Regions from separate parts of the Arthrobacter sp. Soil_C_60 genome, predicted to be linked through region 1. Evidence: riboswitches for the same ligand, from Rfam matches in the RefSeq annotation. Region 1 holds a riboswitch; each other region holds the start of a gene.
What was found. Region 1 has a riboswitch for thiamine pyrophosphate ahead of thiO (glycine oxidase ThiO). Riboswitches for the same ligand answer to the same signal wherever they lie in the genome.
Positions count from the first base shown of each region.

Region 1 (6,993 bases):
TCCATGCCACCATGGATGCTTACTACCGCTTCATTTCCCAGGAGAGCCAGGCACACCGGCTGGTGTTCGAATCGGACCTGAACAATGATCCGGACGTCAGCAAACGTCTGGAGGACTTCAACGCCCAACTGGCCAGTGCCATTGCCGCTGTCATCGCCGATGACACGAAGCTGTCGGAGGTGGAGGCGACGCTGCTGGGGCGGGCCCTGGCCGGCATGGCCCAGATCAGCGCCCGTTACTGGCTCCAGGCCGACAACGAGCTTGAGCGTGATACCGCCGTCGATTTGATCTACCGTTTAGCTTGGCGCGGAATTTCACGGTTCCCGAAGGAATCCTAAGATAGATTTCGAACCAGACATCGTTCGCACACCAGGAGGCATCAGTAGTGGAAATCAAGATTGGTATTCAGAACGTCGGCCGCGAGATCGTCGTCGAGTCCGACGAGTCCGCAGATGAAGTTGCCGAAATGGTTTCCCGTGCCATGAACGGCGGCGCCGAGCTGCGCCTGAAAGACAGCAAGGGCAACCTGGTCATCGTCCCGACCAATGTCCTCGGCTATGTGGAAATCGGCGCCGAGGAGCCGCGCAAGGTCGGCTTCGGGGCCCTTTAGCCCCCGTCAGCACCGTGGTCCAGTTCGTTCTGATCATTCTGGCGGCAGCCGCCGTGGGCATGAGCGCGTGGGGCATTGACAACAAGCGCCACGCCTACGGCGTCCTGCTGCTGCCGGCATCGGCCATCCTGGCCGCTACCATCTTGTGGCTCATCCTGATGTTCGCAGGCCTTGGCTCTCAGCCCGGCGTGGAGTACCTGAGTTGGCTGCTGCCCATGGTGGTGACCGTTCCCGTGGCTTGGCTCACGGTGCTCATGGTCGGCCGGCGTCGCGTCCCCGCTGACGTGGAGCGCCTGACCGAAGCGCTGCGCTGACCCGCCGGAGGGTACCTGGCCGTCAGGCCGGGTACTTGTCCGGTTGGGCCGTGGCTCCCAGCCGGGTGGCAAGCTCACTCAAGGAAGTGGCTGCAGCGACGTCGCGGGTTGTTACCGCGGACCCAGCATCATGTGACGTCAACCGGATGAAGACCTTGTTGTAGCGCCAGTCCAGGTCCGGATGGTGGTTGGCCTCCTCGGCCAACTCTCCCGCTCCGGCGATGAAATCCAGCGCAGCGCGCCCGTTCTCGAGCTTGAAGACGGTAACCAGCGCGCCCTCGCTGTGGCGCCAATCCGGCAGCGTCCTAAGCTGTTCATCGATCTGCTTGCTGTCCAGCTTGTCCTCGGCGCCCATTGCTCCTCCTGTGGCTAGAGATCCGGGCGGCCTGCAAACGATGATGAAGCCAATGCGTGCTCCCGTTTGGGAATCCGGCCACCTGTTGCCGCCAGCCTACCGGCGATGACCGCATGTTTGAAGGCTTCGGCCATGCGGACCGGATGCTGGGCCCTGGTCACGGCGGTGGCGAGCAGGACGGCGTCGCAGCCAAGCTCCATGGCCAGTGCAGCGTCCGACGCCGTGCCGATACCGGCGTCCAGCACCACCGGAATCCCGGCGCGCGAGACAATCAATTCGATGTTGTGCGGATTGAGGATTCCCAGCCCGGTACCGATCGGAGCACCCAGCGGCATCACGGCGGCAGCACCCAGCAGCTCGAGCCGGCGGGCCAGCACCGGGTCGTCATTGGTGTAGGCGAAGACCTTGAACCCGCGGTTGACCAAGGCCTCGGTTGCCTCGACAAGTTCCACCGCGTCGGGCAGCAGTGTCTCTTCGTCCGCGATGACTTCGAGTTTCACCCAGTTCGTCTCCAGGGCTTCGCGCCCGAGTTCGGCGGTCATCACCGCCTCCCGCGCCGTGTAGCAGCCCGCCGTGTTCGGCAGCACGCGAATGCCATGGCGGTCCAGCAGGTCGAAGACCGAAGTACCGGTACCGGCCGCGTAGCGGCGCATCGCTACCGTGGTGAGTTCTGTTCCGGAAGCCAGCAGCGCCTCGCCCAAACCATCCAGGCTCGGCGCCCCGCCCGTGCCCATGATTAGGCGTGATCCGAGCCTTACCCCGTCGATCATCAGTTCATCCATTATTCAGCCTCCCTGTACCGCGGTCACGAGTTCTACGCCGTCGCCGTCGGCGAGCACGGTCCGGGCCCAGCTGCCGCGCGGCGCTACCTCCGCGTTCAGCGCGACAGCCACACCGAGCCGTCCGCCGTCGGCCGGCCGCCCGTCCTCCGCCAATTCACGGCCGGTGGTCCTGGCCACCAGCTCGAGCAGTGTCGGCGCGGTCGGCAAGGTGTACGGACTGCCGTTGACGGTGATCTTCATGCGTGACTCTCCTTGGTCATATTGCTGAACCTGTCGGGATTGAATTGCAGTAGCTCGGCTGAGATTTGCACACCCTCGATGAGGTCGGCGCAGATCCTGGCCGCGACCGGCGTCAGGAGCACTCCGTGGCGGAAGAATCCGGTGGCAACTACCAAGCCCGGAAGGTCCTCCGCCCCTGACGCCACCCGTCCCAGCAACGGCGCATTATCCGGTGTTCCCGGCCGAGCACGGCAGGTCATCTCTTCGAGCGCGAGTTCCGCGACGGCCGGCACCAGCGTCTGGGCGTCGCGGAGCAACTGGTACACCCCGCCGGCTGACACATCCGCCGACCCGTCCTCGCGCTGGGTGGCCCCGATCACCACCGTGCCGTCCTCGCGCGGAACAAGATAAACCGGGTGCCCGCGAACGATGCCACGGATTGTCGAGGTGAGAAACGGTTGCAGGCCTGTGGATACGCGCAGCCGCAGAATGTCCCCGTACACCGGACGCAGCGGCAGCCGCAGCCCCTCGGGCAGGCCGGAGAGGTTGGCGGCCGCAAGCCCGTTCGCGACCACCGTTTCGTCTGCCGCGATGACCTCGCCGCCTGCTAACTGCACGCCAACAACTGTGCCCCCAGCATCGGTGATGAGTCCGGCTGCCTTTTGACTTACGACGGCGGCGCCTGAGTTCCGCAGCATCTTCACTAACGCCGTGGAAAGGGCCCGTGGATCCACTTGGTGGTCGCCCGGCGCGTAGAAGGCACCGGTCAGGGCCGGGCCCAGGCTGGGTTCGAGCCGCCGGGCCTCGCGGCTGGTGATTTCGTGGACCTCGAGTCCTTCGGCCAGCTGCGCCTGTTTCAGGTCTGCGAGCGCGGTGCGGTCCGCGGCGTCGAAAGCGGCAACCAAGGTCCCGGTTTCCTGGTAGCCGGTCTCCCCCAGCCCCGCAACGAACCCAGGGTAAAGCCGGGCGGACTCGCGGGTCAGGGCCAGCAGCCGCTCTTCCTGGTAGTGCAGTTCGCTGACCGGGGCGAGCATGCCCGCGGCGGCGTACGTGGCGCCCGTGGCGGGAGCGGGATCGATGACGGTGACACGGTGGCCGCGGCGGGTGGCTTCTGCGGCGATACCCAGTCCCACTATGCCCGCGCCGATGACGGCAACATGTTTGGACAACTTTGAGCTTCCTTCCCTACGCCGGCATGACCCGGATCAGGTTCGACGGTCGGTGCCAGGCACCCTCTCAGCCTGTCGGCCGCCGGCAATTGCCGAACGTGCCGCCCTTTCAGGCTCCCGCAGTGTTTTCTCCAGTGTAGCCATAGTTGCGGCTTCGCCGGCGTCACATTCTGCTGCCGAAGCCCGCGTCCCGCCACCGCGGAGTTCCTTGCGCGGTTTGCCATTATGGTTGCAGGTATGGATTTTTCCTCTGCCCAGCTTTACCTTTGCACCGACGCGCGCCGCGACCGTGGGGACTTCGAGCAGTTCCTCGATGCTGCCTACTCCGGCGGTGTGGACATCATCCAGTTGCGGGACAAGTCCCTCGATGCCGCCGAAGAGCTGGAGCTGCTCGGCGTGCTCGCCGACGTTGCCGCCCGGCACTCAAAGCCGTGGTCCGTCAACGACAGGGCGGATCTGGCTGCAGTGGCCGGGGCACCGGTCTTCCACGTCGGTCAGCAGGACCTTCCGCCGGCCGCGGCCCGGTCCGTGCTCGGGCCCGCTGCCGCCATCGGCCGCTCCACCCACACTCCGGAACAGGCATCAGCTGCCTTAGCCGATGACGCCCTGGACTATTTCTGCACCGGGCCGCTCTGGGCCACCCCTACCAAGCCGGGCAGGGCCGCCGTCGGTCTTCAACTGGTGGAGTTTACTGCCGCCCAGCAGGCGCAGACGGGTTCAGGCAAGCCGTGGTTCGCCATTGGCGGTATCGATCTGGAGAACATCGGCCAGGTAACGGAGGCCGGGGCCAAACGCGTCGTCGTCGTTCGCGCCGTCACCGATGCCGATGATCCGGCCGAGGCTGCCAGGGCGCTGAAGTCCGCGCTGCCGCCCCTGTAACCCGGCGTTCGGCCGGCTGGTGGCGTGAACGTTCAGGCGGTCAGGCCCAGGGCGTTCATCCGGCGGGAATGGTTCCGGGTCAGTTCTGCGAAAAGTTCCGCGGTGACCGCCTGCTGGGAGGCCGGTTCGTCCAGTCCCAGCAGGGCGCCCAGGAAAGCCCGCTCGATCCCGATGCGCTGCGCCTGCGTCAACGCCTCGCCGACCAGCCGCCGGCCCCACAAGGCCAGCCTCGAGGCCAGCCGCTCGTCATGTTCCAGCGCCCTGCGCAGCCGACTAGTGAGCAAGGCCAGCTGGTCCCCGTTTTCCTTGATCCTGGACACCAGCGCGCGCGTCTCGGGATCCAGCCGGTCGGCGATCGCACGGTAGAAATCCCCCGAAACGGCATCCGTGACGTAGGCCTTCATCAACGATTCATACCAGTCTCCGGGCCGCGTCCGCTCGTGGAACGCGTCGATCGAAGCCTGGAAAGGCGCCATGGCAACCTGCACGTCGACACCAAGGCGCGCCAGCTCGGCGCTGACAAGTTCAAAGTGCCCGAATTCGACGACTGCGAGGCGCCCGAGATCCGCGCGGTCTTTCAACGTCGGCGAGAACCGGGCGTCCGAGGAGAACCGCTCGAAGGCGGACAGCTCGCCGTAGGCCATGACGCCATACAGATCAACGACATGCTGCAGATGTTCCGCTCCTGTCCCGTTGCTGGTGGCCGGGCGATCAGCGGGGAAGGATCCTTCGGAGCTCATGAGCACTACCCTAACGCCCCACCTGCGGCGCTGTGGCGATAGGCTGGGCCTGTGCCGTATTCACACGTTGACGCCAGAGTTAATGAATCGCAGCATCTGCTCGCCCGTGTGCTGAAGGAACTGCGCACCGAGCTGGAACTTCCCGCGGCGTTCAGCCCTTCGGTCCTTGCGGAAGCCGAGAAGGCCGTGGCGGAACAGTCCATGCCAGCCGCGGACCTAACCGGGCTGGACTTTGTCACCATCGATCCGCCAAGCTCCACCGACCTGGACCAGGCGATGTACATCGAGCGCGACGGCGGGGGCTACCGGCTCTGGTATGCCATCGCGGATGTTCCCGCTTTTGTTGCTCCCGGCGGTGAACTTGACGCTGAGACGCGACGGCGCGGCCAGACCATCTATGCTCCGGATGGACGCATTCCGTTGCACCCGCCGGTGATCAGCGAAGACTCCGGCAGCCTCCTCCCGGACCAGGACCGCAGCGCATTCGTGTGGGAATTCGAGCTCGACGCCGCCGCAGTGGTCAGCACCGTGTCGCTGCGCCGGGCCAGAATGCGCAGCCGCGCCAAGCTGAACTACGAACAGGTCCAGCAGGACATTGATTCCGGCGAAGCGCCGGTCTATCTGCAGCTGCTCAAAGAAGTAGGGCTCAAGCGCATCGAGCTGGAGCGGCAGCGCGGCGGCGCGAGTCTGAACCTTCCTGATGAGGAAATAGCCCATGACGGCCGCCATTACTTCATCGTCGCGCGCCCTGCACGGCCGGTCGAGGACTGGAACGCCCAGATTTCGCTGATGACCGGTATGGCCGCAGCGGAAATCATGCTCAAGGGCAAGGTAGGAATCCTGCGCACCATGCCCGCTCCAGACGAGGAGTCGGAGGCCCGGTTCCGACGCCAGACCAAGGCTCTGGGCCACCCCTGGCCGGAGGGTATTGCCTATGGCGAATATCTGCGCGGGCTCGACACCGCGGATCCGAAACAACTGGCACTCATGGACGCAGCCGGGTCACTGTTCCGCGGCGCCGGCTACACACCGTTCGACGGCGAGGTGCCGCAGGAGCAGACCCAGGCCGCGATCGCTGCGCCATACGCCCACACCACCGCACCGCTGCGCCGTCTGGTGGACCGCTTTGTCCTGGTCATCTGCGAGGCGTTGTGCGCCAAGACCGAGGTGCCCGGCTGGGCCCGGCAGGCCTTGCCGGAACTCCCCCAGCTGATGGCTGCCTCGGACCAGCTGTCCGGACGGCTGGATCGTGCGGCGCTGGACGCGGTGGAAGCGGCCCTGCTCAGCCACCGGGTGGGCGAGGAATTCGATGCCGTGGTAATCTCGGCCCGTAATTCCAACAACCACTCGAACCATAATTCCAATGGCAACGGCCGTCAGGAAGCCGTCCCGCACGGCACTATCCAGATCAGTGATCCCGCGGTCAGCGCGCGTTGCGACGGCGAACTGCAGGCCGGCACTGCCATCAGGGCCCGTCTGGTCGAGGCCGATATCGAGAAGCGCACGGTCCGGTTCGAGCTGATCAGCCCGGCCTGAGCGGTCCGTCCATCCGCGCCATGGCGCCGGCCCGGGAGACGATTTGGTGCCAGCCGGTAGACTGGTCATTGTAGAACTGGATGCCCGGTCGTTGATTGTTAGTAAATTTCATCAACAGATCCGCACCTACGCGATCTTTAACCCGCCGGCATGGCCATGATGGCTTGCACCGGCACGCAGTTGTTAGCCCGCGATCGGCTTCCACTGGCTGCGTCACGCAACCGGACAGTTCCGCACGGCCGCAAGATGGCCGTGTCGTTGAGCACCGGGGCCCAGGCGCCTTATTTGAATGGTATTTAATTGAACACTGAGAATTCCCTCGTGGACCAGAACAACCTGCTCCATGCGGAAAACAGCCTTGAGGAAATCGAAGTCGAGGCAAGCCTCGC
Region 1 is NZ_JBDGKM010000001.1:438,844-445,836, reverse strand. Features, by position in the region: gene AC3A4M_RS02230 (TetR/AcrR family transcriptional regulator) at 1-338, shown strand, start outside; gene AC3A4M_RS02225 (DUF3107 domain-containing protein) at 386-610, shown strand; gene AC3A4M_RS02220 (hypothetical protein) at 625-924, shown strand; gene AC3A4M_RS02215 (4a-hydroxytetrahydrobiopterin dehydratase) at 947-1,279, opposite strand; gene AC3A4M_RS02210 (thiazole synthase) at 1,294-2,061, opposite strand; gene thiS (sulfur carrier protein ThiS) at 2,065-2,301, opposite strand; gene thiO (glycine oxidase ThiO) at 2,298-3,449, opposite strand; TPP riboswitch at 3,446-3,580, opposite strand; gene thiE (thiamine phosphate synthase) at 3,687-4,328, shown strand; gene AC3A4M_RS02190 (ferritin-like fold-containing protein) at 4,361-5,068, opposite strand; gene AC3A4M_RS02185 (RNB domain-containing ribonuclease) at 5,120-6,604, shown strand; gene AC3A4M_RS02180 (DEAD/DEAH box helicase) at 6,941-6,993, shown strand, end outside.

Region 2 (6,993 bases), on a different contig from region 1:
GCAACGGCAAAGGCCGCGTACATCCTCGCCGGATGTGCGCGGCCTTTGCCGTACGGGGTTAGCAGCACCTCACTGCGGCTTGCCTCAACCCCCGAGGAACACGTTCATAAAGCGGATGAAAACGCTCGCCGCAGTGGCTACCCAGAGGATGATCGTCAAGGTCCACGCCCAGTCGCTGGCGAAGGCGACCACGCCAGCCGGCGCCTTGATCACCCCATGCACCAGGTTGCGTACGGTCACCATAACGAACATTGGGATCATCATGGCCCAGACCACTATGCAGTAGATGCACAGGATAAAGATGTCGAACAGTGCCTGGCTCCACAGCCAGACCACAAAGATGAATCCCAGGGTCACGCCGACCTGCAGACCGATCCAGTACCAGCGGCGGAGCCGGGCGCCGGCGAGCATTGCCATCGCCGTCGTAATCGGAACGGCAAAGGCCACGATCCCGATGAACGGATTCGGAAACCCGAAGATCGCTGCCTGCCAGGTCTTGAAGACTTCGCCGCAGGACACCCACGGATTGACGTCGCAGCTGGTGATGTGGCTCGGGTCTACGTAGACGGCAAGCCGCTCCAGGACAAGGATGGCCGAGGCGATCCAACCGACGACGCCGGCGGCGAGCAGGAGCCAAGCGAAGGGTTTGTGCCGCGAATGTACCGCCACGGCCTTGTCCGGACGATGTCCGGCCGGGACGGTTTCTGCGCCGCTTTCGGCGTGGGCCGCATGGTGGTTCACCGGGCTCCTCTTCCATCAGGGAATGTCTGGGACGATTCTAACCGCTGCAGGAGCGCCAAATGATAACGAAAACCGGGCCCATATGAGAGAATGGCTCTTGGCTGGTAATGGAACCACATGCCACTACCGGTCCAGCGACAGGCTTCCAGGTTTGTCGGCGATGCTTCCGGTATCGGAGCCCATCATCCGGATGGGCCCTGCGGAATCCGCCAGATGACCCTACCGATGAAGAGAATATATGCGGTAGTAGGAAAAGCGCCGCTGGTCCCTGAGTGTACCGCGCCCCACAGATGGCGCGAGCTCGGGAGATACGACAAGGACTTCCGGTGACGGGTGGCCACGTGGCCCGAAGGATAACCGGCTACTTTCCTTGGCGGTACCGGAATGTGGCCGGTGCCTCCAGGGGCTGGAGTGCAGTAATAAATGGATAATGAACAGGTAAACCCGGCAACATCCGATCAGTCGGATACTCCCGGAGCGGCGGGCACAGACAGCGCCGCCGCAATCGCAACACCAGAAGCAACCGAACCTACGGCCAAGGCGCCGGTCAAGCGAGCTACCCGCGCCCGACGCAAGCCCGCGGCGGAAACAGCGGAGGTTCCGTCGACAGCAGGGACGGAGAGTACCGCCGACGCCGCAACCGCGGCTACGGATGCCACAACGGAGCCCGCGGAAGCAGCCGCCGGCCGGGCCACCGGGGAAGAAGCAGCGGCACCGGCGAAGACCCGCGTGCGCCGGACCCGCAAGACGGCACCGGTCGACGAAGGTTCAGCAGCGGGCGTCGCAGTGCCGCCCATGCCGACAGAGCCCCCCGCAATGGCCGCTGCCGATACAGTTCCGGCAGCAGAGCCGGCCGAGGACGCCGCCGAGGCGAAGGCGCCGCGCAAGCGCAGGAAGGCCCAGCCCCGGACCGGAAATCCTGAGGTCGCCGCGGACAGCGCAGCAAGCACGCCCTCGCAGGAAGCCTCGGTTGAAACGGCGCCGGAAGCCGCCGGCACCGAGACCGACGTCGCCGCGGGCAGCACCGCCGCCAGCACCGACACGGGTGTAGAGCCCGCGGCAAGCGCCGAGCCCGCCACGCGTACCCGTACCCGTGCGCGCCGGACGGCGGCTCCGAAAGCTCCGCAGGAGAGCCCGGCCGCAGCCGAACCGGAGGCGTCCCCCACGGATTCGTCCACCACAGCTCCGTCTGCCGCAGAGCCGGTTTCCGGCCAGGCTGCCGAGAACGCGCCGGCGGCAGAGGAACAGGCGGAAGAGGCCAACGAGCCAGCGGTGCTGAGCCCCTTCGCCGTCCCCGAATCGCCCGTACAGGTCCTCTTCCATGCGCCGGACCTGACCGCTGTCCGCCCTGTCCGTCCGGCCGCCGCCGAGGAAGAGGCTGACGAGGATGAAGAAAGCGGCCGCCGCCGCAGCCGCCGGAACCGCCGCAGTAAAGGCCGGAACCGTGCCGACGCAGCCGAAACCGGCACCGAGACCGAGACAGAGGCCCAGGGCGAAGACATTGAAGAAGCCCCGGCGGAGTCCGGTGACGGCGTAACTGCCCGCCGCCGTCGTCGTCGGCGCCGCGGCGACCAGGACCTCGAACTCACCGGCGGGCAGGACGATGATCCGCCCAACACAGTGACCCGTGTGCGCGCTCCGCGTGCGGTCAGCGAGACCCCGCCGAGCGACCGTGTCTCCTCGGTGAAGGGCTCCACCCGTCTCGAGGCCAAGAAGCAGCGCCGTCGTGAATCGCGCGAAACCGGCCGGCGGCGCCAGGTCATCACCGAGGCAGAGTTCCTGGCACGTCGTGAATCTGTGGACCGCCAGATGATAGTCCGCCAGCGCGATGACAGGATCCAGATCGGCGTCCTCGAAGACGGCGTGCTGGCCGAGCATTTCGTGTCCAAGACGCAGCAGGACTCCCTGATCGGCAACGTCTACGTCGGCAAGGTCCAGAACGTGCTGCCCAGCATGGAAGCGGCGTTCGTTGACATCGGGCGCGGCCGCAATGCCGTGCTGTACGCCGGCGAGGTCAACTGGGAAGCCGCGCATCTGGAGGGCCAGCCCCGCCGGATCGAGAACGCGCTGAAGTCCGGCGACTCGGTGCTCGTCCAGGTCACCAAGGACCCGGTAGGCCACAAGGGTGCACGCCTGACCAGCCAGATCTCGCTGCCCGGACGCTTCCTCGTCTACGTGCCGGGCGGATCCATGACCGGCATCTCCCGGAAGCTGCCTGACGTGGAGCGCAACCGGCTCAAGAAGATCCTGAAGGAACACGTTCCCGAGGGCGCCGGCGTCATTGTCCGCACCGCGGCCGAAGGCGCCAGCGAAGAAGAGTTGATGAACGACATCAACCGGCTTCGTGCGCAGTGGGAAGGGATCGAACGAAAGTCGACCTCCAATAAGACCCTGCCGCCTGAACTGCTCTACGCCGAGCCTGACCTGACCATCAAGGTGGTCCGCGATGTCTTCAACGAGGACTTCTCGAAGCTCATCGTGTCCGGTGAAGAGGCCTGGGACACCATCGAGGCCTACGTGACCTATGTGGCACCGGACCTCGTGGACCGGCTGGAGAAGTGGACCGGCGCCGAGGACATCTTCGCGGCCAACAGGATCGACGAGCAGATCCACAAGGCCCTCGAACGCAAGGTCTTCCTACCCTCGGGCGGCTCGCTGGTCATCGACCGCACCGAAGCCATGACCGTGGTTGACGTCAACACTGGCAAGTTCACCGGCTCCGGCGGCAACCTCGAAGAGACCGTTACCAAGAACAATCTGGAAGCGGCCGAAGAGGTAGTCCGGCAGCTGCGCCTGCGCGACATCGGCGGCATCATCGTCATCGACTTCATCGACATGGTGCTCGAGGCCAACCGCGATCTGGTGCTGCGCCGCCTGGTGGAATGCCTGGGCCGCGACCGGACCAAGCACCAGGTAGCCGAAGTGACGTCCCTGGGCCTGGTCCAGATGACCCGCAAGCGGATGGGTACCGGACTGCTCGAGGTCTTCGGCGAGAACTGCGAGCATTGCGGCGGCCGCGGCGTCGTCACCCATGACGAACCGCTGGAGCACCGCCGTGCCGCGGTTGCTGCCGAGCATCATCAGCACCTTGTCCGCGCCGAAAAGCCGGGGCGGCCGGAGAAGCCGTCCCGAAGCGAAAAGCGCCGGAGCAAGAGCCAGAACAACCAGGGCAGTGCGCCCTCCGCTCCCGACGCGGTTGTAGAACCGGAGCATGAGGACGACGCCGAGCGGCAAGCCAAGGCGCAGGCGGCCCGTGCCGCACTGGCGTCCATCGCCGCGGCGACCCACGCAGCCCACGAGGCAGAGGAACACGAGGCTGCGCTCAAGTCAGAACCGGCTGCGCGCAAGGCAGAACCGGACGCCGCCCCCGAGGCTCCGGTCTTGACCATCAACGGCGAAAAGGTTGTGCTGCCCCGTGCCGAGCACAGTCCGGTGGCGGCCAGTGAGGAGCCGGCCCTGACTCTGGCGAGCCTGACGGATGCCTTCAACAAGGTAAGTCCGGAGATCGTCACGAAACCAGAGCCGGAACCGGAGGCAAAGCCTGAGGCGGCGGCGCCGCCGGAGCGCCGCGGCCGCCGTCGTCGTGCCGCAAGCAGTCCCCAGGGAGCCGCGAATCAGGCACCCATTGAGCAGCGGGACGGCATGGAGCAGTCCGCGAAGGCTGCCCCGGAGGTTCGGCCGGTCTCCGGATCGGGCGGCGCCGATGCGTCGGCGGACCGTGATGAAGCGGCGGCTAAGCCGGAGGCTGAGAAGAAGACTCCGGTGCAGCCGGTGATTCTGGGAGTCGGAGTTCCTGCGTCGGAACTCTGATCCAGCACTGAGCAATTCCTGCTAATGAATCAGGGGCGGTCCTTTCATGTCGAAAGGACCGCCCCTGATGCATTAGGCTGGCAGCAGTGACACGGGGTGCCGGCGACTAGCCGGCTGAGATTTGAGACCCGTTGAACCTGAACCAGTTAGGACTGGCGGAGGGATGTCGCTGCAGTCTTCGGGCCACTGGCTGGCCAGCTGTGGAATTCTGCCGTGCACGTTCCGCCCTGAGCAGCAACGGAGCAGCCATGACCATTCGAACTACCCCCAGGGTTTTAAGCATTGCGGGGACCGATCCGACCGGCGGCGCCGGGATCCAGGCAGACCTGAAGAGCATCGCAGCGAACGGCGGCTACGGTATGGCCGCAGTGACCGCACTGGTAGCCCAGAACACCCAGGGTGTCCGCTCCGTCCATGCACCGCCGCCAACTTTCCTCGCCGAGCAGCTGGCCGCGGTCAGCGACGACGTCTGCATCGATGCGGTGAAGATCGGCATGCTTGGTGACAGCGAGGTGATTGGAACGGTAGGCCGCTGGCTCGCTGAGGTGAGCCCCGCCGTCGTTGTTCTGGACCCGGTGATGGTGGCCACCAGCGGCGACCGACTGCTGGCAGCGGAAGCGGAGGAGGCGCTGCGCGGCTTGCTCAACCAAGCCCACCTCGTGACGCCGAACCTGCCGGAGCTGGCGGTGCTGCTCGGTGCCGAGACCGCCGCCGACTGGCAGGAGGCGCTGGCGCAGGGGCGGGAGCTCTCCCGCCGGCATGGCGTCATGGTTCTGGTCAAGGGCGGACACCTGCCCGCGGAGGACTGCCCCGATGCGCTGGTGGATGTGAACGGGCGGCTGGCGGGCGAGGTGGTTGAATTCCGCTCAGGCCGGGTGCGGACGAAAAACACGCATGGGACCGGCTGCTCGCTCTCGGCGGCGATGGCTACGGTGCAGGCACGGACGGGGGACTGGACGGAGTCGCTCAAAGAGGTGAAGGAGTGGCTGTTCGGCGCGCTGGTGCGCGCGGACGAGCTAGAGGTCGGGAAGGGCAGCGGGCCCATCCACCATTTCCACCAGCACACGCCGCGTCCGGCGGACCGGTTCAGCAGGGAAGCCTGGGAACGCACCGCAGACATCCGGGCGGAGATCATGGAACTGGATTTTGTGCGGTCGCTCGCGGCAGGAACCCTCAGCGAATCGCAGTTCGGTTACTACCTGGCCCAGGACGCGCGCTACCTTAATGGCTACTCGCGGGCACTGGCCCGTGCCAGCGCGCTGGCGCCCACCGAGCAGGAACAGCTGTTCTGGGCCAAGGGCGCACACAACTGCCTTGAAGTCGAGGCGCAGCTGCACCGCGAATGGCTCGCCGGGCGCAACATCGCGCCGGCACAAGGACCGGTCACCAAGGCCTACGTGGACCATCTGCTTGCCGTCAGCGCTGCGGGGAGCTACGCCGAGCTGGTGGCCGCCGTGGTGCCGTGCTACTGGCTGTATGCGCACGTCGGCAGCGAACTGTATGGCCGGTACATGTCCGCAGGAGCCTCCGGCCACCCGTACGGCGCGTGGATCGAGACCTATGCGGACGACGATTTCGCGGAGGCCACCCGGCAGGCCGTGGCAATCATGGACGCGGCTGCCCAGCAGATGCCGGAGCAGGAGCGCGAACGGATGATGGCCGCCTTCGAGCATTCGGCCCGCTACGAGCTCCACTTTTTCGATGCGCCAAGGCTCTATGCTTGAGCCACGGCCGGTGTGGGCGAGCTAACAGTGCAGTTCCGCGGCACGCCGCCCGGGCGCCATTTGCAGGAAATAGCGGAAATAGCGTAATCTTGATCTTCGGTGCGAACGCCTTCGAAGGGTAAATCCCGTAGGCGTCACTGCACAGTGCTGGCAGGCATCCTTTTACCGCCTGTATTCAAAGCGCATAACTGTATTAAACGTCGAGAGAAGTGAGTTCCCAAGTGGTGTACGCGATTGTCCGCGCAGGCGGCCGCCAAGAAAAGGTTTCCGTCGGAGACCTCGTAACCCTTGACCGCGTCCCCGGTGGAGCCGGTAGCACCTTCGAGCTGCCCGCGCTGCTCCTGGTCGATGGCGACAAGGTTACCTCTGCAGCTGATGAGCTGGCCAAGGTCAAGGTCACTGCAGAGATCATTGAGAATCTTCGCGGGCCGAAGATTGTCATCCAGAAGTTCAAGAACAAGACCGGCTACAAGAAGCGCCAGGGTCACCGTTCAGAACTGACCAAGGTCAAGGTCACCTCCATCGCGTAATTGCGGTCGGCAGGCTTCCAGCAGTTTCCATAGACAAAAAAGGTAGGCATAGCAAATGGCACATAAGAAAGGTGCGAGCTCTACTCGCAACGGTCGCGATTCCAACGCTCAGTTCTTGGGCGTAAAGCGCTTCGGCGGCCAGGTTGTTTCCGCTGGTGAGATCATCGTCCGCCAGCGCGGCACCCACT
Region 2 is NZ_JBDGKM010000004.1:400,897-407,889, reverse strand. Features, by position in the region: gene AC3A4M_RS11615 (vitamin K epoxide reductase family protein) at 85-669, opposite strand; gene AC3A4M_RS11610 (Rne/Rng family ribonuclease) at 1,165-4,551, shown strand; TPP riboswitch at 4,634-4,732, shown strand; gene thiD (bifunctional hydroxymethylpyrimidine kinase/phosphomethylpyrimidine kinase) at 4,800-6,275, shown strand; gene rplU (50S ribosomal protein L21) at 6,497-6,805, shown strand; gene rpmA (50S ribosomal protein L27) at 6,861-6,993, shown strand, end outside.
Region 2: another riboswitch for thiamine pyrophosphate. It lies ahead of thiD (bifunctional hydroxymethylpyrimidine kinase/phosphomethylpyrimidine kinase); the one in region 1 lies ahead of thiO (glycine oxidase ThiO).

Region 3 (6,993 bases), on a different contig from region 1:
GCCCACCGGCGTCGTTCTTTGGGTTGGATCGGAGAGGATGGTCCGAGCCAGCTCCAGCCGCAGGCCCAGGACGTAAAGGCTGGGCGGTTCCCCGGCCTCGGCAAAGATCCGCGTCAGATGGCGTTCGCTGATGCCGACCGCCGCGGCAACTTCGGCGGCGCTGAGTTGCGGATCGCCCAGCCGGTCCTCGATGTAACTGCGGGCGGTGGCAAGGTAACCGGCACCGGTGCCGCTGCGCTCCCCTCTGATCATGAGGCTGAGCAGTTCAAGGGCAGAGTCCTCCGCGCGCTCCAAATTCGCGGGCTGGCTGTGCTGGGCTTGCCCGGCGATCGTACCGCTGACCAACTTGGCCAAGGCGAGCATGTGGCGGTTCGCCGCCTCGCCCTGATTGAAGTTGAAGACCCGGGGCTTTAGCAGCGGTTTCCCGCCGGACAGTTCCAGGTAGTCATCACGCGGGATGGTGAGCACCAGTTCACGCAGACCCTTGCAAAAGCCTCGCAGAAACGGCCGGTCGGCGTCGTAGATGACCGCTTGGCCGGGTTTGAGCGATTCCTGTCCGTCGCCATAGTAGAAAAATGCTTCGCCTTCCAATGCGAAGAAGAGGGCAATGGCGTCCATGGGGTTCTGCCGGATGAACCGTTCGTTTCGTTCCACCACCTGCGCGCTGCCCTTGACTTGGGCAAACTTCAGCGAGGGGAAATGCAGGTTCACCTCACTGGCCTGCAGCGGGGCATCGTCCATGGTGCGGATGTCCAGCGGAATCAGCGCCTTGGAGTTATGGTGCTCCCAAAGCTGGACGCGATTGGTCGCGGGGATGCCGTCGGTGTTGAACTTCAGAAGCTTCGCCGGCCTGGACCCGGGCAGCACGGGAACCGGTCCTACGGTTGTGCCGTGCTCATCGGCAGTCCGCCGTGCGGCATCGAGATGGTGCTGGCTCATGGATCCAGAAGTGTAGCCTGAATCACATCGACGCGGTAGCCCGGGCACCGCGTTATGAGGGCGTCCGCCTGCTCCTCACGCAAAGCGTCAGTACCCGTAACCGCCTTCCTTGGCATTATCGGCCTCGGCTGAACCGTCCACCTTTTCCGAATCCGGGCCGGCCGCCGCTTCCAGCGGCTCCTCCTGGCCGCTACCGGATTCGGCAACCGGCTGGGGTTCGTGTGGATGCAGTTCCGAGTCCTCGGGCTGATCGCTGTTTTCGTTGGCTTCGCTGGTCATCGTGGGGCTCCTGGCCGTTGCTCCGTCCCGCGTGGTTGCCGGACGACGGATTCCCAGCGTAGGTAGCTGCTAAGCAACCTGTCCATACCCCTGCTGGAAGGCGACCCGCGTAGGATCGACCCGAGGGCGGCACCGCCCGGCGGCACACTTCAGGAGGACCATCATGGACATTGAAGAAGTCGACCTACTGGTCATCGGCGGCGGCAAGGCGGGCAAATCCCTGGCCATGGACCGGGCCAAGGCCGGGCAGAAAGTAGCCATGGTTGAACGCAGCATGATCGGCGGCACCTGCATTAATGTGGCCTGCATTCCCACGAAGACCCTCATCAACAGCGGCCGGGTACTGGAGACCGTCCGGCGTGCGGCCGAGTTCGGTATTTCCGGCGTCGAAGATCCGCGGATGGATCTGGCCCTGCTGCGGCACCGCAAGGATGACGTCGTCGGCACCATGGTCAAGGGACAGCTCGGCAGTTTCACCGATTCCGGGATGGACTTCATCCTGGGCGAAGCGAAATTTACCGGGCCCAGAACCGTACACGTGGACCTTAACGACGGCGGCACCCGCGTCCTGCGCGGCACCGACGTCGTGATCAATCTCGGCACCGAGCCGGCGCTGCCTCCGATTGCGGGGCTGGCGGAGGCCCGGGTGCAGACCAGCAATACCATGCTCGAGCTTGAGTCGTTGCCGGAGAGCATTGTCATCCTCGGCGGCGGTTACATCGGCTGTGAATTCGCGGACCTGCTCAACACCATCGGCGTCAATGTAACGATCGTCCAGCGCGGGAACCAGTTGCTGGGCCGCGAGGATGCAGACGTGTCCGCCGCGGTCAAGAAAGCCTTTATCGACGCCGGCATCACCGTCCGCCTCGGCGCCGCAGCCGAGAAAATCCAGCGCGCTGCAGACGGCACGGTCAGCGTGACCCTTGACGATGGCGAAACGATCAGCGCGGAGGACGTCCTGGTGGCGCTCGGCAGGAAACCCATGACCGACGGCGCCAATCTGGAAGCCGCCGGCGTGATCCTGGACGACCGCGGCTTCATCGAGGTCGACCAGCAGTTGCGGGCGGCCGACGGCGTCTGGGCTGCCGGCGATGCTGCCGGGACCCCGCAGTTCACGCACGCTTCCTACGACGACTACCGCATCCTCAAGGCCAATCTGGCCGCCCGGCATGGCGACGGCGAGGCCCGCACCACCGAGGGACGGCTCATTCCCTACACGGTCTTCATCACGCCCGAACTGGGCCGGGTCGGCCTGACTGAGCAGCAGGCCCGCTACGCCGGCCACGATGTCCGCATCGCCAAGATGCCGGTTGCCGCCATTCCGCGCGCCCGTACACTCGGCCAGACCGAAGGCGTGTGGAAGGCCGTGCTGGACCGGAAGACCGGCAGGATTCTGGGCGTGGCGCTACTGGGCACCGAGGCCAGCGAAGCCACCGCCGTGGTCCAGATGGCCATGCTGGCGGGGCTGGAATTCACGGCGGTGCGGGACGCCGTCATCACCCATCCGACCATTGCCGAAGGACTGAATCTGCTCTTCACTCCGGCTTACCTGGAGGATTGAGCCACCCGGGACGGCAGCCACGCAGGGCAGCCCTTTGACGTGGCGCGTTTAGCCTTGCTGACGCTCCCGGAAGAAATCGTCCTCCCGGCCGTGCCGCAGCGCCTGGTCCCATTCGGCGATCAATTCGCCGAGGTTCCCTTGCTCTTCGGCGGCAATAAACAGTGCCATGTCCTGATTGGCTGTATCCCTGCGGGTGACGGCCCAGATCTCCTCGTACCGGCCGGCACGCCCGGCTTCCCGCAGCACGATCCGGAACCGGCGGCTGTACTCCCGTTCCTCCGGCCGGCCGAAGCGCTCTGACTTCAGGTACACAAACGCCAACACCGCAACCACCGCTCCACCGAACACTACGGTTCCAACCAGCGCGATCCCGTCCGGCAGCAGGAGGGTGAGGACCCACCAGAGCAGGCCCAGGAAAACCATCAATGCCCCAAGGACGATGATCACCGCTCCAGATTAGCCTTCCAAACGGGGACCGCGGCGACGGGGAACGATGCCCGGCTGCCTAGCACCGCCGCATCCCTCAGATTGAGGGTGTCGGCGCTCCCGGGCCGGGCCTACCATGAGCCCTACACCGGCTCGCATGAGCTCCCCGCAGCAGCAAAAGAAGGATCTGTCATGGAATGTATTACCTGGTTTGTGCCTATCCTGCCCGGGAAGCTTGAGGCGTGGAGGGCTTTCGTGGAGGAGATCAACGGTCCGCGGAAGGACGATTTCGCCCAGTCCCGGCAGCGCCTCGGGGCCAGCCGTGAAGTGATCGGCCTGGTCCAGAGTCCCGAAGGAGACTTTGCCGCTTTGTTCCACGAGGGCGAGAGCGTCTCCGCGGGGTTCAGCAAGCTGGCTGCCTCCGAAGACCCCTTCGACGTCTGGTTCAAGGACAAGATTCTGGAGCTCCATGGGGTCACCAAGGAAATGCTGGCTCAGGGACCGCCTTCTCAAGTGGTGATGGACTACCGGGCGTAACGGCGCGGAGCTTCATGGACCGTCTGGAGGCGGCGTTGCTGCAGTAGCCGGCTCCGGCAGGTAGACTCGCAGGCAGTGACACGGGGTGCCCCCTTGAGGGGCTGAGAGCAAACCCGTTGAACCTGATCTAGTTCGTACTAGCGAAGGGATGTCATGCAGCGGCTGCCGTGCGGTGCGTTGCACCATCTTTTCGCCTTATTCAAGGTGGAGAACCTCAATGCAGCTCGCAGCACAGACCGTACTGGTAACCGGCGGCGGCCGTGGCCTCGGCGCCCGGATCGTCGCAGCCTTCGCGGAAGCCGGCGCCCGGGTAGTCATCAATTACCGCAACAGCGGTTCGGCCGCGGAGGAGCTGGCCGCCAAGTTCGGGCCGGAGCAGGCCGTGGCTCTGCAGTCGGACGTCACCGATGCCGGGCAGGTGGCGGAGCTGTTCAGCCGTGCCGAAGCCCATTTCGGTGGCGCAGTGACCACGGTGGTCAACAACGCGCTGGCGGATTTCTCGTTCAACGGGGATGCCCGCTCCAGCGCCTCCGATATTTCCTGGTCCGAGTTCGAGACCCAGTTCTCCGGCAGCGTGCGTGGCGCGCTGAACACCGCGCAGCAGGCACTTCCCGGCATGCGCGGCCACCGATTTGGCCGGATCATCAACATCGGCACCAACCTCTTCCAGAATCCGGTAGTTCCCTACCACGACTACACCGCGGCCAAGGCGGCCCTGCTCTCGCTGACCCGGACGCTGGCGGCGGATCTGGGCCAGCACAACGTCACCGTCAACATGGTCTCCGGCGGATTGCTCCGCACCACCGACGCCAGCGCTGCCACACCGGATGAAGTCTTCGAGCTGATCGCCGCCTCCACTCCGCTGCGCAGAGTAACGACGCCGGAAGAACTGGCCGACGCGGTACTGTTCTTCGCGTCGCCCTGGGCCCGCTCGGTGACCGGGCAGAACCTGATGGTCGACGGCGGACTGGTGATGAGCTAGTGGCGGCGCGGCAACTGCACTTCAACGCGTTCCTGTTCGGCTGCGGCCACCACAACGCCGCCTGGCGTCGGCCGCAGTCGCCCATCGAGCAGCTCGGCGACATCGCCTTCTACGAGCGGCTGGCCCAAACCGCGGAGCGGGGCCTGTTCGACGCCGTCTTCTTCGCGGACGGACACTCGGCGGGCAACGTCGGCGCAGGGCCGCTCTGGCATCTGGAACCCCTCACCGCCCTGTCGGCCATGGCCCGGGCCACCAGCAGGATCGGCCTGGTCAGCACGGTTTCGGCCACCTTCTACACACCGTTCCATGCCGCCCGCATGCTGGCCTCCATGGACCACATCAGCGCCGGGCGCATCGGCTGGAATGTCGTCACGTCGATGTTCGACGCCGAGGCACGCAACCACGGTATGGCGGCCATGCCCGGGCATCAGGAACGTTATGAACGCGCCGCCGAGTTCATCGACGTCGCCCTCAGGTTGTGGGATTCCTGGTCCGACGACGCGCTCGTCCTCGACCGCCAGGGCTGCTACGCGGATCCGGCCGAAGTCCAGCCGCTCCACCATTCCGGACGGCACTTTCTGGTGGACGGCCCGCTCACCGTCCCGCGCTCCCCGCAGGGTCGGCCGGTGCTGTTCCAGGCCGGCGCCTCGGAGCAGGGACGCGACCTCGCCGCCCGTTATGCCGAAGGCATCTACGCCGTCGCCTACGATCTGGTCAGCGCGCAGGCCTACTACGCGGATGTGAAGCGCCGTATCGCCGGAGCCGGACGGAATCCGGACAAGGTCGCCGTCATGCCAGGCCTGGTGACCTACTTCGGGACAACGACGGCGAAGGCAAAGACCAAGCAGGCCGACACCGACGCGCTGCTGCCCACGGAACACTCCCTGGCCCAGCTGGGCACCTTCATCCAGCAGGACTGCAGCGGCTGGGAGCTGGACGCGCCCGTGCCCAGCTTGCCGCCGGCGTCGGAATTCACCGGCCCGCAGGGCCGCTACACCACCATCCTGCGGATCATCGACGCCGAAAAGCCCACGGTGCGCCAGCTGCTCGGAAGGCTGGCTGCCGGTGGCGGACACTGCACCATGACCGGCACACCCGAACAGGTGGCGGACCAGATCGAGCTTTGGTTCGCCTCCGGCGGCGCGGACGGATTCAACCTGATGCCGCCGCTGCTGCCGGATTCCCTGGAGGAGTTCGTGGACCGCGTCGTCCCGGTGCTGCAGCGCAGGGGGCTGTTCCGCACCTCCTATACCGGCAGCACGCTGCGCGAGCATCTGGGGCTGGAGCGTCCGGCTGCCGCGGCTGGAGTAAGGGCAGAAACCGCCGGCTCCGCTTTATAGACTGGACCCGTGCCTCCTATCGACGCCGGAGCCGGCCGCTTCGCCCCTAGCCCCTCGGGTGAACTGCATGTGGGAAACCTGCGCACCGCCATCCTCGCCTGGCTTTTCGCCCGCAGCACCGGCCGCGATTTCCTGCTGCGGATCGAGGATCTGGACCGCGCCCGCGCCGGAGCGGAAGACAAAGTGCTCGAGGATTTGGCCGCCGTCGGGCTGACGTGGGACGGCAACGTGCTCAGCCAGACGGACCGCTTCCCCCTCTACCGCACCGCCATCACCGCCCTGGCCGACGCGGGCCTGGTCTACGAATGCTTCTGCACCCGCCGCGAGATCGCCGATGCCCCCAGCGCTCCGCACGCCCCGGCCGGAGCCTACCCCGGAACCTGCCGGAACCTCAGCAATTCAGAACGCGAACGACGGCGGCAGGAGCGGCCCGCGGCACTCCGGCTGCGCGCCGGGGTCACCGAATACACTGTGACGGACCGGCTGCACGGCGAGTACACCGGCGTCGTCGACGATCTGGTGCTGCTGCGCAACGACGGCGTGCCGGCCTACAATCTCGCCGTCGTCGTCGATGACGCGGAGCAGGGCATCGACCAGGTGGTCCGCGGCGATGACCTGCTCAGCTCCACGCCCCGGCAGGCGTATCTGGCATCCCTGCTCGGCCTGGCGCCGGTCGAGTACGCGCATGTGCCGCTGGTGTTGAATACCCATCACCGCCGGATCGCCAAACGCGACGGCGCCATTTCACTGCGCACCCTCGCGCTGGCCGGGATTGGTCCGGACACGGTGCGGGACATGGTCCTGCGCTCGGTAGGTCTCCCGGCCGGGCCCCTGGATCAGGCACTCGAGGCGTTCTCACCCGGTCAGCTGCCCACCGAGCCGTGGATCTTCGAACCGCCGGTGCTCGAACTGCCCTGAAAAATCCACAT
Region 3 is NZ_JBDGKM010000006.1:44,096-51,088, forward strand. Features, by position in the region: gene AC3A4M_RS13570 (helix-turn-helix domain-containing protein) at 1-939, opposite strand, end outside; gene AC3A4M_RS13575 (hypothetical protein) at 1,027-1,218, opposite strand; gene AC3A4M_RS13580 (dihydrolipoyl dehydrogenase family protein) at 1,382-2,779, shown strand; gene AC3A4M_RS13585 (hypothetical protein) at 2,828-3,226, opposite strand; gene AC3A4M_RS13590 (hypothetical protein) at 3,398-3,742, shown strand; TPP riboswitch at 3,814-3,908, shown strand; gene AC3A4M_RS13595 (3-oxoacyl-ACP reductase) at 3,960-4,724, shown strand; gene AC3A4M_RS13600 (LLM class flavin-dependent oxidoreductase) at 4,724-6,064, shown strand; gene gluQRS (tRNA glutamyl-Q(34) synthetase GluQRS) at 6,074-6,982, shown strand.
Region 3: another riboswitch for thiamine pyrophosphate. It lies ahead of AC3A4M_RS13595 (3-oxoacyl-ACP reductase); the one in region 1 lies ahead of thiO (glycine oxidase ThiO).

Region 4 (6,993 bases), on a different contig from region 1:
GCGTCGATCTGGCCACCCCGGTGTCGTACACGCTGGTCATCGGCAGCGTCGTCACCTCCCTGCTGACCCTGATGGCCATGGCCCGCGTCTGGAACAGGGCCTTCTGGCGGACTCCGGAGGACGCCGAGCACCCGGACCCCGTGCTGCTGGCCAGCAAGCCGGACGGTTCCACGCTGCGCACTTCCAAGTACGTGACGGACAAGCCCACCGGCCGGTTCTCCGGCAGGGGGACCATCCACCTGCTGCCCAAGAGCATGGTCGGGGCCACCATGGGCCTGGTGGCACTCGGGGTGGCACTGACCGTCTTCGCCGGCCCGCTGTTCCAGCTGAGCGACCAGGGCGCCCGGGCCATGCTTGAGCGCACCCCCTACATCGAGGCCGTTCTTGGCCCCGGCGCGGCGCAGGGGGTTGAGCAATGACGCGTTCCCGGATTCCGCTGCTCGTCGAAATACCGCTGCTGGTCTGGCTGGTCATCCTCTGGGGAGCCCTCTGGCAGGACTTCAGCGCCGGCAACCTGATTTTCGGACTGCTCATCGCCCTCGCCGTCGTCAATATCTTCTACCTGCCGCCGGTAGAACTGGCCGGACGGCTGAATCTGTGGGCGGCGGCCCTGTTCGTGGCATCGTTCCTGGTGAACGTGGCCAAGGCCAGCTTCGAGGTCTTCTGGATTGCTCTCACCCGTGGCCCGCGCACGATGAACGGGGTGGTGGCCGTCCAACTGCGCAGCCATTCGGACCTGCTGGTCACCGCCACCGGCCATACAATTTCGCTGATTCCCGGGAGCCTCGTGGTGGACGTGGACCGGTCCACGTCGACGCTGTACCTGCACGTGCTGGACATTCCGGACCCGGACAAGGCGGACCGGTTCCGCGAACAGGTCCGCAGGATCGAGGCCGGGCTGATCCGGGCCATCGGCAGTAAAGAGGAAGTCGCGATGGTCAAAGCGGAGGCAGCAAACCGACGGAACGGAGGAACCAGTTGAACAGTCCATTCATGGAAGTTGTGCTGGTGATCGTCACTGTCGTCCTGGCCTTCTCCGCCGCCGTCGCGATCTCCCGGATTGTCAAAGGTCCCTCGATCCTGGACCGTGTGATCGCTATCGACGTTTTGCTGGCCATCGTCTGCGCGGGCTTGATAGCGGACATGGCCGTCCGGAAGCATCAGGCCAATCTGACCTTGGTGATCATCATTTCCCTGATTGGCTTCATCGGTTCGGTCACGGTAGCCCGCTTCGTCATCGATAGGCGGACCCATGAACACTGATCTTGTGCTGGAAATTGTTGCCGGACTCTGCCTGGTCCTCGGGGCGCTGATGTCCCTGGCCGCCGCTATCGGGCTGCTCCGGTTTCCGGACCTGCTCTCGCGGATGCACGCAGGCACCAAGCCCCAGGTTTTCGGGCTGCTGCTGCTGCTGATCGGTCTGGCCCTCCAGCTCCGCAGCTGGGCAGCGGTACCGGTGCTGATTATCGCCTGGCTGTTCCAGCTGCTGACGGTTCCGGTCTCGGCGCATATGGTAGGCCGTGCCGGCTACCGCACCAAGCACCTGCACCGGGAAACACTGAGCGTGGACGACCTGGATGCCGTGGTCCAGAAAGCCGCGGCGGAAGAAGCCGAACGCCGGAAGGCGGATGCCGCGGAAGAGGCGGCCCTGGCTGCCGATCCCGAGTTGGCGGCAGAACTGGACGTCGGCGGGAACATTGAGGAAAAGCCTGTAGGAAAGCTGAAGGGCGCGCTGCGTAGCAAGGAGCCAAAGGAAGCGGCGGCGAAGGCTTCCGCCAAACGCCGCCGCGAATCCTGAAACTTGCCCAGGGGCTAGACCATGTCCCGGGTCCGGTTGAAGCGGTTGACTGCCTGCATGGTTCCGCGCTGGGACAGCACGCGGATGATGGCGCTGACCGTACCGGAAATCGCGGCAAAAGCGAGGGTGGCGCGCAGGCTGTTTTCCATGTCGTCGTCATGCTTAGGGGAGTCCTCCCCGGTAACGGCCTTCCACAGGATGTCGATGAGCTTGGCGCCGGCCAGGCCAGCCGCAATGCTCACCAACGTACCCAGAAGTTTCAAAACCGTACTCATTTGCCACTGCCCTTCGTTGGAGAACGTCATCTGCCACCCAGCCTAGCGTTTTCCGGGTCGGCTGCCACCCGCCGTCGTCAGTAGTACACTGGAAGACGCTTGAAAAAGCACACATGACGACAGGGGAGCGTCCGTCACGGTAACCACGGCAAGCAGCCGTACCGGGTCGGGACGCTGAGAGTGCGGACAGCCGCAGACCCTCGAACCTGCTCCGGTTAGTACCGGCGAAGGGAGTCGAGATCTCAGGGTGTGCCCGGAAAGGCCGGGTTGCCCTCCCCTCCTGAACCCCAGGAGGATTTTCCATGAACACCGTTACACCTTCCGCGCACGCATCTGCGCGCAAACCCCGTTACACCTGGCGCGTTGTCGATATTGTGGTCGCGTCCGTGATCGGCGTGGCCATCGGGGTCATCTTCTGGGCCTGGTCCGCCGGCTATTCCGGCATTGCGGTGCTGACCGCGGCCTTCCCGCCGGCCGGCGGGCTCTACGCCGGCGGCTGGCTCACGGCCGGGGTCCTGGGCGGGCTGCTCATCCGCAAGCCCGGCGCGGCGATCTACTGCGAGGTCCTCGCGGCCGCGGTGTCGAGCCTGCTGGGCACGCAGTTCGGCCTCACGGTGCTTCTGTCCGGCCTGATCCAGGGCGTGGGGGCGGAACTGGTCTTCCTGCTCTTCCTCTACAAAAAGTTCAACCTCGGCGTGTCGCTGCTGGCCGGGCTGGGCGCCGGCCTGGCGCTGGCCATCGGTGAGAACTTTATGTGGAACGTGGAATGGGCAACCGACTGGAAGCTCTGGTACACGCTGTTCGCCGCCATTTCCGGCGTGGTCATCGCCGGACTGCTGCCCTGGCTGGCGATGAGGGGACTGGCCAAGACGGGCGCGCTCTCATCCTTTGCCGCCGGCCGGACGGCTGACGTATAGGCCATGGTAAACACTCAAAGTACGACGGCGGAGCGCGGCCGCCCGGCCGCTGTCACCGCAGAGGGATACGGCTGGCGCCATGCCGGCCGCAAGGATCCGGCGGTCAGCGACGTGAGCTTCGGGATCGAACCGGGGGAGCGCGTGCTGCTGCTCGGTGCCTCCGGTGCCGGCAAATCCACGCTGCTGCATGCCATTGCAGGGGTACTGGGCGACGACGGCGAAGGCGACGAAGCGGGCCGCCTGACCGTCGACGGCAGGCACCCCGTCCAGTCCCGCGGCCGGACGGGACTAGTGCTCCAGGACCCGGAGTCCCAGGTGGTCATGGCGCGCGTGGGGGACGAAGTCGCCTTCGGCGCAGAGAACATGGCCCTGCCTCGGGACGAAATCTGGGCGCGCGTGCGCGAAAGCCTCGCCGATGTGGGCCTCGAGGTCCCGCTGGGCCATGCCACTACGGCGCTCTCCGGCGGGCAGAAACAGCGGCTTGCGCTGGCATCGGTCCTGGCCATGCGGCCCGGTGTCCTGTTGCTGGACGAGCCCACGGCAAACCTGGATCCGGACGGGGTGCTGGAGGTCCGGGACGCGGTGGTCGGAGTGCTTGAGCGCACCGGCGCCACCCTGATTGTGGTGGAACACCGCGTGGCCGTCTGGGCGGACGTGGTGGACCGGGTCATCGTACTGGCTGCCGGCGGCGGAGTTCTCGCCGACGGTCCGCCGACGGAGGTGCTCAATGCCGCAAGTACCAGGGAACGCCTGATCGAAGCCGGTGTCTGGGTTCCCGGTTACACTCCTCAACTGCACACGCCCGGGGCCACCGGCGGTGGCCACGGCAGCGGCGGCGGCCACAACACGCAGGGTACGGGCCTGCTCCGGGCGGCGGAGCTGTCCATTGCCCGGACCCGGCGGGCCGGGCCGGTAGTCAATAAGGTCTCGCTGGAACTGGCGGCGGGCGAGGCGTTGAGTATTACCGGCCCCAACGGCGCCGGTAAGTCGACCTTGGCGCTGACCCTGGCCGGGCTGCTGACCCCCGCGGGCGGCAGGCTTGAGGCCGCGCCGGAGCTCCAGCGGGGCGCGGCCGGCACCGTGCACAAGTGGAAATCCGCCGAGCTGGTCACCCGGATCGGCACCGTCTTCCAGGAACCCGAACACCAGTTCCTGACCCACCGGGTGATCGACGAACTCGAATTCGGTCCCCGGCGGGTCGCCCGGCTTCCGGAGGACGAGGTGCGACGCCGCGTTGATGCCATTGCGGAGCGGCTGCGGCTGACCAAACTCCTGCAGGCCAATCCCTTTACCCTTTCCGGCGGGGAGAAGCGCAGGCTGTCCGTGGCGACCATGCTGGCCACCAGCCCTGACATCCTGGTGCTGGACGAACCGACGTTCGGGCAGGACGCGAACACCTGGGCCGAGCTGGTCTCGCTGCTCGGCGGCCTGATCGCCGAAGGCCACGCCGTGGTGTCCGTGACCCACGACGGCGACTTCACCGCTGCGCTCGGCGGCAACGTCCTGCGCGTGGCCGAGGGAACGGCGCAGCTGCAGGCGCGGGCCGCGAGCGGGAGGGCGGCATGAGCCTGGACATCATGACCCCGCGGCTGACTGCCTCGCCCTTCACCCGCGCCAATCCGCTCTCGAAGCTTGCCGCCGTTGCCATGGTCACCGTGGTGGTGATGCTCAGCGTGGACTGGGTGAGCGCCGGCGTGGTGCTGGCTGCGGAACTGCTGCTGCTGCCCGTGCTGGGCATCAGCGCCTGGGCGTTGTTCAGGCGCGGCTGGCCGCTGGTGGTGGCGGCCGCGGTCGGCGCCTACGGAACGGCGCTGCTGGCGGAGAAAACCGGTGCGGTGGTCTTCGAAGCGGGCCCGCTGCTGTTCACCGAGGATTCCATCAACTCCGGCGTCGCCATCGGGCTGCGGTCCCTGGCGGTGGCACTGCCCGGAATCTTCCTGCTGCTGACCACCGACCCCACGGATCTGGCCGATGCGCTGGCGCAGAAGCTGAAGCTGCCGTACCGGTTTGTGCTCGGGGCCCTGGCCGGCCTCCGGCTGGTGGGCCTGCTGGTCGAGGAATGGCGGACCCTGGGACTGGCCCGCCGTGCCCGCGGAGTCGGCGCCGAGAACAAACCGCTGGCCAAATTCGCGGCGTTCCTCGGCCAGGCCTTCGGTCTCATTGTCCAGGCGATCCGGCGCGCCACCCGCCTGGCGGTGGCGATGGAGGCCCGCGGTTTCGGCGGGGCACAGCGCACCTGGGCGCGGGAATCGACGTTCAGCAGGGTGGATATTTGGGTCTTCCTGGGCGGTGCCCTGGTCTCGGCGGCGGCTGTTACCGCCGCCGTCTCCGCCGGGACCTGGAACTTCATCTTCGGCTAACCCGGGCTCCTCCGCGATCCACTGGTCAGCTGCGGCCCTTTTCAGCTCTGGGAAGGGCCGCAGCTGTCTCCTCGATTGCGGCTGGGCGCAACAAGGTGCGGGCCTTCGTCGACTCCCTGGATCTACGGGCCAGCCAGTGCCCGGTCCAGGTCCTTGAGCAGGTCCTCGGTGGCTTCCAGCCCCACGGACAGCCGGACAAAACCGTCGCCGAGCCCGATCGCGGCCCGTCCGTCCGGTCCCATCGCGCGGTGCGTGGTGGTGGCCGGATGGGTGATCAGGGACTTGGCGTCACCGAGGTTGTTCGAGATATCCACGGTGGTCAGCGAGTTCAGCAGCCGGAACGCGGCTGCCTTGGCATCCGAACCGTTCGCAGCACCCGGCTCAAGTTCAAACGTGACCACGGTTCCGCCGCCGCTCATCTGGCGGCGCGCCAGTTCGTACTGCGGATGCGATTCGAGGAACGGGTAGACCACGCGCCGCACCGCCGGCTGTGTCTGCAGCCAGCGGGCGATCTCCAGGGCGGATGCGGTGGAATAGTTTACGCGCAGGGACATCGTCTCCAGCCCCTTGAGCAGCGTCCAGGCGTTGAACGGGCTCAGCGCGGGACCGGTGTGGCGCATCAGCTGCTTGACCGGGCCGTTAATGAAATCCGCGCGGCCCAGCACGGCGCCGCCAAGAACGCGGCCCTGCCCGTCCATGTGTTTGGTACCCGAATAAACAACGACGTCGGCACCGAGTTCCGTTGCCTGCTGCAGCAGCGGGGTGGCGAATACATTGTCCACCACCACCTGCGCCCCGGCGGCGTGCGCCAGGTCCACCACCGCACGGATGTCCACCAGCTCCTGCAGCGGGTTGGACGGCGACTCGAAGAAGACCGCAGCGGCAGGGGTGGCGAGGGCCTGCTCCCACTGGGCGAGGTCATGCCCGTCCACGAAGACCGTCTCCACGCCCCAGCGCGGCAGGATCTCGTTGAGAATGACGAAGCAGGAACCGAACAGGCTCCGCGCGGCCACCACCCGGTCGCCGGCGGCGAGCAGGGCGCCCAGGGCGGTGAAGACGGCGCTCATGCCGCTGGCCGTGGCGAAGCAGGCCTCGGCTCCCTCGAGCAGCCGGAGCCGTTCCTGGAAGGCGGCGACCGTGGGGTTGCCGTAGCGGGAATAGACGAAGCGATCCACCTCGCCGTTGAAAGAGGCTTCGGCTGCCTCGGCGGAATCGAAAACGTAGCCGGACGTCAGGAACAAGGCCTCTGAGGTTTCCTGGAAGCCCGTGCGGTCAAGACCGCCGCGGACTGCCCGCGTCTGCGGGTCCCAGCCGGCGAGCAGTTCCGCCAGGTCCGGCCCCGGGCCGGCAGACTGCGGGGGCGCCACCGGCTAGCCCCGCTTCCAAGGCAGATCGCTCTGCTGCCAGCCGCCGGCGGCCTCGAAGCCGCCCAGCACGTTGTACGCGGTATGCCCGGCGGCGGTGGCGCTGATAGCGGCATCGATGGAGCGCCGCCCCGAACGGCAGATCAGGAGCAGCTCCTTGCCGCGCAGCGATTGCAGTTCGTTGAGGAACCCGGCATTGCGGCTGCCGTCAATCCGGTTCCACTCGATGAAGCGCGCGGGAGCGCCGTCGTCGTTCGTCACGGGCACGCCCACCTGCTG
Region 4 is NZ_JBDGKM010000009.1:40,612-47,604, reverse strand. Features, by position in the region: gene AC3A4M_RS16990 (Na+/H+ antiporter subunit D) at 1-419, shown strand, start outside; gene AC3A4M_RS16985 (Na+/H+ antiporter subunit E) at 416-982, shown strand; gene AC3A4M_RS16980 (MrpF/PhaF family protein) at 994-1,263, shown strand; partial or broken gene mnhG (monovalent cation/H(+) antiporter subunit G) at 1,253-1,630, shown strand; gene AC3A4M_RS16970 (DUF4235 domain-containing protein) at 1,813-2,073, opposite strand; TPP riboswitch at 2,185-2,323, shown strand; gene AC3A4M_RS16965 (ECF transporter S component) at 2,376-2,990, shown strand; gene AC3A4M_RS16960 (ABC transporter ATP-binding protein) at 2,994-4,556, shown strand; gene AC3A4M_RS16955 (energy-coupling factor transporter transmembrane component T family protein) at 4,553-5,350, shown strand; gene AC3A4M_RS16950 (O-succinylhomoserine sulfhydrylase) at 5,473-6,717, opposite strand; gene AC3A4M_RS16945 (rhodanese-like domain-containing protein) at 6,721-6,993, opposite strand, start outside.
Region 4: another riboswitch for thiamine pyrophosphate. It lies ahead of AC3A4M_RS16965 (ECF transporter S component); the one in region 1 lies ahead of thiO (glycine oxidase ThiO).